DNA from 2 places in the Oharaeibacter diazotrophicus genome. Region 2 is predicted to be linked to the other one. Evidence: predicted binding sites of a transcription regulator. Region 2 holds the regulator's gene; the other holds the start of a gene.
What was found. Region 2 encodes LexA, which represses DNA repair genes until DNA is damaged. Its sites were predicted from a motif close to TGTTCNNNNTGTGTTCNG; they were not measured.

Region 1 (7,046 bases), 270 kb from region 2:
CCGCATCGTGGCGGGTGTGCGCGATCCCGGCAAGGTCGCGGACCTGGCTGCGAAGGGCGTCGGCGTCCGCGTCGTCGACTACGACCGTCCGGAGACGCTCGCCGCGGCCTTCGCCGGCGTCGACCGGCTGCTGCTCATCTCCTCGAACGAGCTCGGCCGCCGGATGCCGCAGCACAAGGCGACGATCGACGCCGCCAAGGCGGCCGGCGTCGGCCTGATCGCCTACACGAGCATCCTCGGCGCCGCGACGTCGCCCCTGCCGCTGGCGGCCGAGCACGCCGAGACCGAGGCCTATCTCGCCGCCTCGGGCGTTCCGCACGTGTTCCTGCGCAACGGCTGGTACATCGAGAACTACGCCGGTTCGATCGCGCCGGCGCTCGAGCACGGCGCCGTCCTCGGGGCCTCCGGCGACGGCCGCATCTCCGCCGCCGCCCGTGCCGACTACGCCGAGGCCGCCGCTGTCGTGCTGGCCTCGGACGATCAGGCCGGCAAGATCTACGAACTCGGCGGCGACGAGGCCTTCACCATGGCCGAGTGGGCGGCGACGCTCGCCGACCTCTCCGGCAAGCCGGTCGTCTTCAAGAACCTGCCCGAAGCCGATTACAAGGGCTTCCTGGTCTCGGTCGGTCTGCCCGAGGGCTTCGCCGACCTGCTCGCCACGTCGGACACCGGCGCCTCCAAGGGCGGCCTCTACGACGGCGGCAAGGCGCTGTCGACGCTGATCGGCCGGCCGACGACGTCGCTGCGCGCGTCGCTCGCCGCCGCGCTGAAGGGCTGAGCGCGCCGAAGAGCGGCCGCGAACCGGATCCCCGGACGGAAGGCTCCGAGCCGCCCGTCCGGGCTCGTGCCGGTACGAAGACACCCGCGACGGACGTCTCGACCGTCCTCGCAAACGAAAGGGGCGGGCCCCATCAGGCCCGCCCTTCGATCCCGTCAGAACGGGATCTCGTCGTCCATGTCGCCGCCGAAGCCGCTGCCGCCGCCCGAGCCGCCACCGCCGCTCTGCGGGGCCGGCCGGCCGCCGCCACCCGAACGGCCGCCGCCGCCGTAGCCGCCGCGGCCGCCACCGGAGCTCTCCATCGGGCTCGACGAGCCGAAGTCGGAGCCGCCGCCCTCGTATTCGCTCATCTCGCCGCGTCCGCCGCCGCCTTCGCCGCGGCTGCCGAGCAGGGTGAGATCGCCGCGGAAGCGCTGGATCACCACCTCGGTGGTGTAGCGCTCCTGGCCGGACTGGTCCTGCCACTTGCGGGTCTGCAACTGGCCCTCGACGTAGACCGTCGAACCCTTGCGCAGGTACTGCTCGGCGACCCGCGCGAGATTCTCGTTGAAGATGACGACCGAGTGCCACTCGGTCTTCTCCTTGCGCTCGCCGGAGTTCTTGTCGCGCCAGGTCTCGGACGTGGCGATGCGCAGGTTGACCACCGGCTCGCCCGATCCGAGACGCCGCACCTCCGGGTCGCGCCCGAGATTGCCGACCAGGATCACCTTGTTGACGCTGCCAGCCATGGCCGCCGCTCCCTGTCTTTGTCCGCCGCCGCGTCGGCCGCGTACCCGTGCCCACAACATCCGGGGCGCCCTCTGGGTCCCCGGCGGAAAGTCCGCCACCCTACGCCCCGCCCCCGACGGACGGAACCGCGGACGGAAACCCGATCCGGCTGCGTGTCGCTTTATCCACAGCGGGCGCCGAAAAGGGCTGGTGGCTCGTCGTCGTTCTCTCTATGTTCTTGCCACGGGAATTGGCGTCCGGCAAGGCCCTCCTATATTGGCGGATCGGCCCGCATGGCGGGCCACGATCGTCGCGGCTGCTGACAGCGGCTGTCGACGGCGGCGGAGACGATGACCGGCGGTCCGCGCCGGACGCGGGCACCAGGGAACGTCGCGGCGGTGCCGATACGGGCACGGTCGGCGGTTCGGATCGGGACGGACGATGACGGGCAAGAGGACACCGGCCTTCGACACGGCGAAGCGGACGATCGCGATCCGCGGCGCGCGCGAGCACAACCTCAAGAACGTCGACCTCGAACTGCCGCGCGACAGCCTGGTGGTGCTGACCGGCGTGTCGGGGTCGGGCAAGTCGTCGCTCGCCTTCGACACCATCTACGCCGAGGGCCAGCGCCGCTACGTCGAGAGCCTGTCGGCCTACGCCCGCCAGTTCCTCGAGATGATGCAGAAGCCTGATGTCGACCAGATCGACGGGCTTTCGCCGGCGATCTCGATCGAGCAGAAGACCACCTCGCGCAACCCGCGCTCGACGGTCGGCACGGTCACCGAGATCTACGACTACATGCGCCTGTTGTTCGCGCGGGTGGGGGTGCCCTACTCGCCGGCCACCGGCCTGCCGATCGAGAGCCAGACCGTCAGCCAGATGGTCGACCGCACGCTGGAGATCGCCGGGGGCACCCGGCTCTACCTGCTGGCACCGATGATCCGCGGGCGCAAGGGCGAGTACCGCAAGGAACTCGCCGACCTGCAGAAGAAGGGCTTCCAGCGCGTCAAGGTCGACGGCGCCTACCATTCGATCGAAGAAGTGCCCGCGCTCGACAAGAAGCTGAAGCACGACATCGACGTGGTGGTCGACCGCATCGTGGTGCGCGCCGACCTCGCCACCCGCCTCGCCGACAGCTTCGAGACCGCGCTGAAGCTCGCCGACGGCATCGCCGTGCTGGAATACGCCGACGACAAGGAGGAGGACGGCACGCCGAAGCGCGTGGTGTTCTCCGAGAAATTCGCCTGCCCGGTCTCGGGCTTCACGATCCCCGAGATCGAGCCGCGGCTGTTCTCGTTCAACAATCCGTTCGGCGCCTGCCCGAAGTGCGACGGCCTCGGCACCGAGCTGAAGTTCGAGGCCGAACTCGCCGTGCCCGACGACGCCCTGTCGCTGAAGGGCGGGGCGATCGTGCCGTGGGCCAAGACCGGCTCGTCGTCGCCCTATTACGCGCAGACGCTGGAGGCGATCTGCCGGCACTACAAGGTCTCGATGACGACGCCCTGGCGCGACCTGCCCGAGCAGGTGCGCCGGACGATCATGCTCGGCTCGGGCGAAGAGGAGATCACCTTCGTCTACGACGACGGCCTGCGCTCCTACAAGACGTCGAAGCCGTTCGAGGGCGTGCTGGTCAACATCGAACGGCGTTGGAAGGAGACCGATTCCGACTGGGTCCGCGAGGAGCTCGGCCGCTTCCAGTCCGACCATCCCTGCGAGGCCTGCGGCGGTCACCGGCTGAAGCCGGAGGCGCTGGCGGTGAAGATCGCGGGGCTGCACATCGGCGAGGCCACCCGCAAGTCGATCCGCGAAGCGGCGGTGTGGTTCGAGGCGCTGCCCGGCCGGCTGACCGACAAGCAGAACGAGATCGCCGGACGCATCCTCAAGGAGATCCGCGAGCGGCTGCGCTTCCTCAACGACGTCGGCCTCGACTATCTCTCGCTCGCGCGCGGCTCCGGGACGCTGTCCGGCGGCGAGAGCCAGCGCATCCGCCTCGCCAGCCAGATCGGCTCGGGCCTGACCGGCGTGCTCTACGTGCTCGACGAGCCGTCGATCGGCCTGCACCAGCGCGACAACGACCGCCTGATCGAGACGCTCAAGCACCTGCGCGACCTCGGCAACACGGTGCTGGTGGTCGAGCACGACGAGGATGCCATCCTCGCCGCCGACTACGTCGTCGACGTCGGCCCGGGCGCGGGCGTCCACGGCGGACGGATCGTGTCGCAGGGCACGCCGGCCGAGATCATGGCCGACCCGACCTCGCTGACCGGCCAGTATCTCTCCGGCCGGCTCGCCGTGCCGGTGCCGTCCAAGCGCCGCAAGGTCGACCGCAAGAAGCTGATCCGCGTCGTCGGCGCGCGCGCCAACAACCTCAAGAACGTCACCGCCGAGATCCCGATCGGCACCTTCACCTGCGTCACCGGCGTGTCCGGCGGCGGCAAGTCGACCTTCCTGATCGACACCCTGTTCAAGGCGGCGGCGCGCCGGCTCAACGGCGCCCGCGAGCAGGCCGCCGCGCACGACCGCGTCGAGGGCCTCGAATTCCTCGACAAGGTGATCGACATCGACCAGTCGCCGATCGGGCGCACCCCGCGCTCGAACCCGGCCACCTACACCGGCGCCTTCACGCCGATCCGCGAGTGGTTCGCCGGGCTGCCGGAGGCGAAGGCACGCGGCTACCAGCCGGGCCGCTTCTCCTTCAACGTTAAGGGCGGGCGCTGCGAGGCCTGTCAGGGCGACGGCGTCATCAAGATCGAGATGCACTTCCTGCCGGACGTCTACGTCACCTGCGACGTCTGCAAGGGCAAGCGCTACAATCGCGAGACGCTGGAGGTTCAGTTCAAGGGCCGCTCGATCGCCGACGTGCTCGACATGACGGTCGACGAGGCCTGCGGCTTCTTCGAAGCGGTGCCCGGCATCCGCGACAAGATGGTGAGCCTGCGCGAGGTCGGCCTCGGCTACATCAAGGTCGGACAGCAGGCGACCACGCTGTCCGGCGGCGAGGCCCAGCGGGTCAAGCTCGCCAAGGAGCTGTCGCGTCGGGCAACCGGTCGCACGCTCTACATCCTCGACGAGCCGACCACGGGCCTGCATTTCCACGACGTCGCCAAGCTCCTGGAAATGCTCCACGAACTCGCCGACCAGGGCAACACCGTGGTGGTGATCGAGCACAATCTCGAGGTCATCAAGACCGCCGACTGGATCGTCGACCTCGGTCCCGAGGGCGGCGACGGCGGCGGCCGCATCGTCGCGGCGGGGCGGCCGGAGGACCTCGTCAAGGTGCCCGAGAGCTACACCGGCCGCTACCTCAAGGACCTCCTCGGCCGCCGCCCCCAGCGCGCCGCGGCGGAGTAGGGCGGCGCGCGGCACAGCCCGGGCGACGGTGGACGGGGAGGGGCGGCGTGCACGGTCCTCCCGGTCCCCGCGCCGCGTCGCCGTCGTGCCGCCTGCCATTGCCACCGCGTCGCCAGCGGCGCCGCGCGCCGTTGCCTTCGCGCGCCGTCGTCGTCCAGCCGCAGTCTGCCGATCGGCGCGATGGCGCGGGTGCGCAGGTTCGGTGTCGTCGCGGAGTGGCCCGGGCCACGCCCGCCGCCCGCCGGCGGCACCGCCCGGACCTGGACGGAAGGCGCCTCGTACCGCCAGCGCGAGCGCACACCTGCCGCGCACATGCATGTTTCATCTATTCACGTCAGTATGTTATCGAATGTTCGCGAGATCGTCACCGCGGTGTCGGACGAGGCCGACTAGCGTTCCGGCCGTCACGTCCAACGACGACGGGGTGGAGAAATGGCCGCGAACGATCGGCGCGAATTCCTGAAACTGATCGGCAGCGGCGCCTTCGCCGCGTCGATGACCGGCAGCATCGAGCGCGCGCTCGCGATTCCCGCGGAGGTCCGTACCGGCACCATCCGCGACGTCGAGCACATCGTCGTGCTGATGCAGGAGAACCGGTCGTTCGACCACTATTTCGGCACGATGCGCGGCGTCCGCGGCTTCGAGGACCCGCGTCCGGTGCGGCTCTCGACCGGCAAGACCGTGTGGGCGCAGCCCTCGCCGACGGGCGACGTGCTGCCGTTCCGGCCGGATGCGAACTTCGGCGAGAAGTTCCTCGAGGACGTCGCCCACGGCTGGGCCGACGGCCAGATGGCGTGGAACGAGGGCAAGTACGACCAGTGGATCCCCGCCAAGGGCGTGGCGGCGATGACCTACTACCTGCGCAAGGACATCCCCTACCACTTCGCGCTCGCCGACGCCTTCACCGTCTGCGACAACTATTTCTGTTCGCTGATCGGCCCGACCGACCCGAACCGCTACCACATGTTCTCCGGCTGGGTCGGCAACGACGGCAAGGGCGGCGGCCCGGTGATCGACAACGCCGAGGCGGGCTACGACTGGTCGACCTTCCCCGAGCGGCTGCAGAAGGCGGGCATCTCCTGGAAGGTCTACCAGGACGTCGGCGACGGCCTCACCCAGGCCGGCTTCTGGGGCTGGACCGGCGACCCCTACATCGGCAACTACGGCGACAACTCGCTGCTCTACTTCCACCAGTACCAGAACGCGGCCGAGGGCTCGCCGCTCGCCCAGCGCGCCCGCACCGGCACCAACATCAAGGTCGGCGGCACGCTGTTCGACGTCTTCGCCGCCGACGTCAAGGCCGGCCGGCTGCCGAAGGTGTCCTACATCGCCGCGCCGGAAGCCTATTCGGAGCATCCGAACTGGATCCCGAACTACGGCGCCTGGTACATCTCCCAGATCCTCGACATCCTCACCGCCAATCCGGAGGTCTGGGCCAAGACCGTCCTGATCATCAATTACGACGAGAACGGCGGCTTCTACGACCACGTGGTGCCGCCGACCGCGCCGATGTCGCCGGCCCACGGCAAGTCGACGGTGTCGATCGAGAACGAGATCTTCGAGGGTTCGGCCTCCCACCCGGAGAAGGGACCCTACGGCTTCTGCTCGCGCGTGCCGATGCTGGCGATCTCGCCGTGGTCCAAGGGCGGTTGGGTGAACTCGCAGGTGTTCGACCACACCTCGGTGATCCGCTTCATCGAGAAGCGCTTCGAGAAGGATCATCCGGATATCCGCGAGGACAACATCACGCCGTGGCGCCGAGCCGTCGCCGGCGACCTCACCACCGCGTTCGACTTCACCCGCGCCGACTCCAAGGTGCCGCGCCTGCCGTCGACCGCGAAATACGCCCCCGCCGACCGTACCAAGCGCTACGACGACTACCACGCCGTGGTGCCGGCCAAGCAGACGCTGCCGGGCCAGGAGAAGGGCATGCGTCCCGCCCGGCCGCTGCCCTACCGCATCGACGCCGATCTGGTCGCAGAGCCGGCGAAGGGCACGGTCTCGCTCGCCATGCGCAACGCCGGCAGCGGTGTCGCCGCCTTCTTCCACGTCCGCACCGCCGGCGACGTGATCGCCCCGCGCGGCCACACCGTCGGTGCCCGCGCCAAGCTGAACGACGCGCTCGCGCTTGCGGCCGGTTCGACCTACGAGGTCACCGTCCACGGTCCGAACGGCTTCTACCGCGCCCTGCGCGGCAAGATGGCCGTCG
Region 2 (7,046 bases):
GCGGAACACCAGCATGCCCGCGAGCGTGACGATGAAGCTCGGGATCTTCTGGTAGGCGACGAAATAACCCTGCACCGCGCCGATGGCGCCGCCGACCACGAGGCAGAGCACGAAGGCGAGCGCCGGATTGAAGCCCCACGGCACCATCATCGTCGCCGCCATGGCGCCGACGAAGCCGGAGAGATAGCCGACCGACAGGTCGATGTGCCCGGCCACGATGATCAGCAGCATGCCCAGCGACATGATCACGATGTAGCTGTTCTGCGAGATCACGTTGGTCAGGTTGACCGGGCGGAACAGGATGCCGTCGGTGGCGAAGCCGAAGAAGGCCATGATCACGGCGAGCGCCAGCAGCATGCCGTATTGGCGCATGTGGTGGCGCAGGTAGCTGCCGAAGGACGGCGTCGCCGCCTTCTTGTCACCGGCTCCGGGAAGGGTCGTGTCGGTCATGGCGCACCCGCGTCCTGTTTCTCGCCGTGGCGAATGATGGCGGTCATGATCTTCTCCTGGGTGGCCTCGGCCACCGGCATCTCCGCGACGAACTCGCCCTCGTTCATCACGTAGACGCGGTCGCAGATGCCGAGCACCTCGGGCATCTCCGAGGAGATGACGACCACCGCCTTGCCCTGATCGGCCAACTGGTTGATGATCTTGTAGATTTCATACTTGGCGCCGACGTCGATGCCGCGCGTCGGCTCGTCGAGGATCAGGATGTCCGGCTCGGAGAACAGCCACTTCGACAAGACGACCTTCTGCTGGTTGCCGCCGGAGAGCTGACCGACCTTCTGGTGCACGCCCGCCGAGCGGATGCCGAGGCTCTCGCGGAAGCGGACCGCGACCTTCAGCTCCTTGATCTCGTCGATCACCGTCGCCTTCGACACCGCCTTCAGGTTGGCGAGGGTGACGTTGGTGCGGATCGGCTCCTCGAGCACGAGACCGAGCTGCTTGCGGTCCTCGGTGACGTAGGCGAGGCCGGCGCCGAGCGCCTTCGGGATCGTCGAGATGTCGACCTCGCGGCCGGCGACCCGGGCCGTGCCCGAGATCTTCTGGCCGTAGGAGCGGCCGAACACGCTCATGGCGAACTCGGTGCGCCCGGCGCCCATCAGGCCGGCGATGCCGACGACCTCGCCGCGGCGCACGTTCATCGCCACGCCCTTGATCAGCTTGCGGTCGGCGTGGAGGTGGTGATGGACGGTCCAGTCGCGGACCTCGAACAGCGTCTCGCCGATCTTCGGCGTGCGCTTGGGGAAGCGGTCCTGCATCTCGCGGCCGACCATCAGCTTGATGATCTTGGCCTCGCTGATCGGCTCCGACGCGGTGTCGATCGTGCCGACGGTCTGGCCGTCGCGCAGCACCGTGATGCGGTCGGCGACCTTGGAGATCTCGTTCAGCTTGTGGGTGATCAGGACGGAGGCGATGCCCTGCTTCTTGAACTCGACCAGCAGGCGCAGCAGCGCGTCGGAATCGCTCTCGTTCAGCGACGCGGTCGGCTCGTCGAGGATCAGGAGCTCGACCTCCTTCGACAGCGCCTTGGCGATCTCCACCAGCTGCTGCTTGCCGACGCCGATGTTGGTGATCAGCGTGCCGGGGCTCTCGGAGAGGCCGACCTTGGCCATCAGCGCCCGGGTGCGGGCGAAGGCCTTGGCCCAGTTGATCACGCCGTTGGAGGCGGTCTCGTTGCCGAGGAAGATGTTCTCGGCGATCGAGAGCTGTGGCACCAGGGCGAGTTCCTGGTGGATGATGATGATGCCGCGGTGCTCGCTGTCGCGGATGCCCCGGAAGCGGCACTCCTCGCCCTTGAAGCGGATCTCGCCGTCGTAGGTGCCGTGCGGATAGACGCCCGAGAGCACCTTCATCAGCGTCGACTTGCCGGCGCCGTTCTCGCCGCACAGCCCGAGGATCTCGCCGCGGCGCACCGTCAGGTTGACGTTCGACAGCGCCAGGACGCCGGGAAAAGCCTTGGTGATGCCGCGCATCTCCAGGATGGTGTCCATTCCGGTCCCTGTCATCTCGGTCTCGTCCCACCCGTGACTGTCGGGGCCCGGCCGCTCGGACCGGGCCCCGTTCTCGTTCGCGTCCGTCGCCGTGGCGACGCCGCGATCAGTTCTCGATCTGCTCCTTGGTGTAGTAGCCCGAGCCGACCAGGATCGACTCCCAGTTCGACTTGTCGACCAGCACCGGCTTGAGCAGGTAGGACGGCACGACCTTGACGCCGTTGTCGTAGGTCTTGGTGTCGTTGATCTCCGGCTCCTTGCCCGAGAGCACGTCGTCGACGAGCTTGGCGGTCACCTTGGCGAGCTCGCGGGTGTCCTTGAAGATCGTCGAATACTGCTCGTCGGCGAGGATCGACTTGACCGACGGCAGCTCGGCGTCCTGGCCCGAAACGAACGGGAAGGGCTGCTCGGCGGTGCCGTAGCCGACCGCCTTCAGCGACGACAGGATGCCGATCGACAGGCCGTCGTAAGGCGACAGCACGGCGTCGACGCGCTTGTCGGTGTAGTAGGCCGACAGGAGGTTGTCCATGCGGGCCTGGGCGACCGCACCGTCCCAGCGCAGGGTGCCGACCTTGTCCATGCCGGTCTGGCCGGACTGGACGACGAGCTTGCCGGCGTCGATCTGCGGCTGCAGGACGCTCATGGCGCCGTTGTAGAAGAAGAAGGCGTTGTTGTCGTCCGGCGAACCGCCGAACAGCTCGATGTTGAACGGACCCTTGCCCTCTTCGACACCGAGCGCCTTGACGAGCGAGGTCGCCTGCAGCACGCCGACCTGGAAGTTGTCGAAGGTGGTGTAGTAGTCGACGTTGCCGGAGTCGCGGATCAGGCGATCGTAGGCGATCACCTTGATGCCGGCCTCGTTGGCCTTCTGCAGGACGTCCTTCAGCGTGGTGCCGTCGATCGCCGCAACCACCAGGACCTTGGCGCCCTTGGTGACCATGTTCTCGATCTGGGCGAGCTGGTTCGGGATGTCGTCCTCGGCGTACTGGAGGTCGGTCTCGTAACCGGCCGCCTGGAACTCCTTCACCATGTTGTCGCCGTCCGCGATCCAGCGCGCGGAGGACTTGGTCGGCATCGAGATGCCGATGGTGCCCTTGTCCGCGGCGGCGGCCGGGCCGACGAAGGCGGCGACGCCGATGGCGAACGCGGTCAGCATGGAAGCGATCAGTTTCAAGGTCTCTCTCCCTCGGTCTTCGGACGGAGGAGCCGCCCGAGCCGCACCCGTCGCGGGGCGCGGCGGGCCGGCCGCCGGCGTCTCACTCCCCGGAGGCGGCGGACGGACGGGCTGCGTCGGTCCGTGCCCGTGGCACGGCGCTTCGACGGTCCCGCATTCGGCCGGCATCCTCCTCCAACCCGCCCGGCGATCCCACCGCCGGAAACGAGCCCGCGCACATTAGGGCCCCACAGCTATAACCGTCTAATGACGTTTCACGCCGTTGCCATAGCCGATCCGGCATGTATAGCTCACGTCATGGAAACGTCCCCTCCCCGTCCGCCGCGCACCGCGGACAAGTCCCCCGGCCGCCGCGTCGCGGCCACGCCACCCGGTGACCGGCTGCTGCGCAGCGGCCTCAAGGTCAAGCACCTGCTCCTGCTCGTCGCCCTCGACGACCACCGCAAGCTGCACCGCGCCGCCGAAGCCATGAACCTCAGCCAGCCCGCCGCCTCCAAGATGCTCGGCGAGATCGAGAAGATGGTCGGCGCGGCCATGTTCGAGCGGCTGCCGCGCGGCATAGAGCCGACCCGCTACGGCGAGGCGCTGATCCGGCGCTCGCGCACCGTGCTCGCCGAACTCGGTCAGGCCGGCACCGAGATCACCGCGCTCCGCGTCGGCGAGGGCGGCGCGGTCGCGATCGGCACCGTGATGTCGCCCGCGGCCGAGATCATGGTCGACGCGATCGAGCGGGTGCGCGCCCGCATGCCGCGCGTCCAGATCACGGTCCAGGTCGACACCAGCGACGTGCTCGCCGGCCATCTCACCGCCTCCCGGCTCGACTTCATGATCGGGCGCATCCCGCCCGGCGTCGATCCATCGCCCTTCGTCTACCGCGAGATCCGCGAGGAAACGGCGGCGCTCCTCGTCCGTGCCGAGCATCCGCTCGCCGGCCGCGCGGCCGTCCGCCCGGAGGACCTCTACGACCGCGACTGGGTCATGCAGGCGCGCGGTTCGCTGCTGCGGCGCAGCCTCGAGGCGCTCCTGCGCCGCCACGGCGTGCCGCCGCCGGTCAGGGTGATCGACACCCCGTCGGTGATGATGGCGACGCTCCTCGTCGCCAGGACCGATTCGATCCTGCCGGTCGCCGAGCCGGTCGCCGACCTCTTCCTCGCCGCCGGCCGATTCGTGAAGCTCTCGCTCACCGAGAAGCTCACCGTCGAGCCCTACGGCCTGATCCGCATCGCCGGCCGGCCGCTCTCGCCGGCCGCAGCCGCCTTCTACGCAACGCTCGAGGACCTCGTCTGGGGCCTTCCCGCGCCGGTCGAGGGCGAACCCGCGGCCTGAGCGCCGCTCGCGGCGGTCGGATCGGCCGCCGCCGCGACGGCGATCAGTAGCGCCGCATCAGCGCGACCAGCCGGCCCTGGATGCGGACGCGGTCGGGCCCGAAGATGCGGGTCTCGTAGGCGGGATTGGCGGCCTCGAGGGCGATCGAGGCGCCCTTCTTGCGCAGACGCTTCAGCGTCGCCTCCTCGTCGTCGACCAGCGCGACCACGATGTCGCCGGTGTCGGCGGAGTCCGAGCGCTTGATGACGACGGTGTCGCCGTCGAGGATGCCGGCCTCGATCATCGAATCGCCGCGGACCTCGAGAGCGAAATGCTCGCCGAGGGCGACGAGGTCGATCGGGACGTGGATGGTGTGGGAGTGGTTCTGGATCGCCGAGATCGGCACGCCCGCCGCGATCCGCCCCATCACCGGCACCGGCATGGTGTCACGGCTCTCGGGCGCCGGCTCCGGCGCGGGCACGGCCCTCGGACGGCCGAGATTGCCCTCGATCACGCTCGGCGCGAAGCCGCGCCGCGGCCGTCCCGGCCCGGGCTGGACGCTGTCCGGCAGCTTGATGACCTCGAGTGCGCGCGCCCGGTTCGGCAGGCGCCGGATGAAGCCGCGCTCCTCGAGCGCGGTGATCAGGCGATGGATGCCCGACTTCGACTTCAGGTCCAGAGCGTCCTTCATCTCGTCGAAGGACGGCGGAACGCCGGACTCCTTGAGCCGCTCGTGGATGAACATCAGAAGTTCGAGCTGCTTGCGCGTCAGCATCGGGACCCCCTGGCCGGAGCGCCGAAATCGGAACGGCCCGAGTGCCGCGCGATTCGGTACAAAACACGAACACAGTTAACATGTTCCGTGTGTGTTCCGCAAGAGCCGGTGTCCGTCGTTCCAGATCCTATCCGATGGCGCGGCCCGCTTTCGACCCTCGACCCGCGATCGACGGGTGCGAAGCGTCACGCCGCGGGGACGCCGGTTCGTGGCCGGAGCGCGCTTCAGTCGGCCTGACGCAGCCCCGTGGCCGTCACCAGCCGGGACGCGTCGCGCACCGTCGGGCGTGCGTCGGCGGCGACGGCGACGCGGGCGCGGACGGGGGACTGCGCCGGGTGGCGGTGCGCCGGCGGGGCGGAGGGAATCGCGGCGGGCGCTTCCATGTGGGCGTCGATCAGGCAGTCGACGAAGCGGCGGGCGAGCTTGAAGTCGGTCGAACTCGGTCCGAGCACGGCGGCGACGCGGCTAACGTGGCGGGTGATGTCGGGACGCAGCAGACGCAGCCGCCCGACGGCGACGTGCGGGGCGGCGACGTGGTCGGGCAGGAGGCCGATGTTGCGCCCCGACAGGATCAGCGTCGTCTGGGCGTGGGCGCCGTGGCCGATGTCGCCGCGCGTGGCGGCGTTGCGGGTGCGCTCCGGATGGAAATACTCGTGGTGGCCGCGGTTGGCGTAGCTGGCGGCGTCGATGTCGGCCCGCGAGATGTTGTCGTCGGGCACGGCGAACAGCGGATGGCCCGCGGCACAGTAGAAGTGCGATTCCTCGTCGAACAGGTGCTCGAAGGTGAGCTGGCCGAAGTGGTCGTTGACGAGGCCGATGCCGACGTGGACCAACCCGTCGGCGACCCTGCCGGTCATCTGGAAACCCAGCATGATCTCCATGCGGTAGCGGATCTGCGGGTAGTAGTCCGAGAAGCGGGCGATCGCCTCGGCGATGCGGGCGCGGGGATTGTCGACCACGTGGTCCTGAATGCCGATGACGAGCTCGTGGCCGGCGCCGTCGTGCAGGTTCGAGGCCCGTTTCCTGAAGGTCTCGACCGAGGAGAACAGCTCCTTGGCCGCCTCGTAGACGATCTCGCCCTCCGGGAACAGCTTGAAACCGCGCGGCCCGCGCTGGCACAGCCGCGCGCCGAGACGGATCTCGAGCGACTTCAGGTACTCGCTCAGCATCGACTGCGACAGGTTCAGCGTCGCCTGGGCGGCGGTGAAGCTGCCCTCCTCGACGATCGTGCAGAAGCAGCGCAGCAGCTTCAGGTCGATGTCGTGGATCTGCGTCAGGTTCGACATGGCGGGCGTTCCTGATCTCCACGACCGCCGTCGGGGGCACGGACGGTCGGAATACGGAAAACTACGCAACCGGCGTGCCAGTCATGTTGCATCGCAAGAGATGCGGAGTCCGAGCGCCGTACCGCGGCGCGGCGAGATCGGTCGGCGGAAGGCCGACACCCGCGACAAACATTTGTTCTACAACGATCTTTTCGGCCGGCCGCGTGCCATCGCCGCACCCGGCCCATTCGGCGCCGACCGCCGGCGTCGGCTCGTGCCGGGCATGCCGCCCGGGGACCGGGCTGCGGATCTTTCGTCCAAAAATCAAGCCGTTGCCCAATTCGTCAGCCTCGCCCTCCCCGATCGGAGCTTTGCCCATTGCCGATGGAAGCCGTTGTTGCACTGCGGTTGACTGGTCCCGAGGCGCCCACCCCGGACCGTCGCCAACCGCCACGAGGCCGCGATGCCCAAGCCGTTCCACCTCGCCTGGTTCATGAACTTCTCGGTCGACGAATGGAACGCGCCCTTCTCGG

Region 1: a site for LexA is predicted at 1,709-1,726, ahead of uvrA (excinuclease ABC subunit UvrA). Genes of this name have one in related genera too.

Annotation. Positions count from the first base shown of each region.
Region 1 is NZ_SNXY01000006.1:1,051,949-1,058,994, reverse strand. Features, by position in the region: gene EDD54_RS04970 (SDR family oxidoreductase) at 1-778, shown strand, start outside; gene ssb (single-stranded DNA-binding protein) at 934-1,506, opposite strand; gene uvrA (excinuclease ABC subunit UvrA) at 1,928-4,837, shown strand; gene EDD54_RS04955 (phosphocholine-specific phospholipase C) at 5,270-7,046, shown strand, end outside.
Region 2 is NZ_SNXY01000006.1:1,320,125-1,327,170, forward strand. Features, by position in the region: gene mmsB (multiple monosaccharide ABC transporter permease) at 1-450, opposite strand, end outside; gene mmsA (multiple monosaccharide ABC transporter ATP-binding protein) at 447-2,009, opposite strand; gene chvE (multiple monosaccharide ABC transporter substrate-binding protein) at 2,101-3,150, opposite strand; gene EDD54_RS06260 (LysR family transcriptional regulator) at 3,466-4,494, shown strand; gene lexA (transcriptional repressor LexA) at 4,538-5,248, opposite strand; gene EDD54_RS06270 (LysR family transcriptional regulator) at 5,473-6,534, opposite strand; gene EDD54_RS06275 (NtaA/DmoA family FMN-dependent monooxygenase) at 6,977-7,046, shown strand, end outside.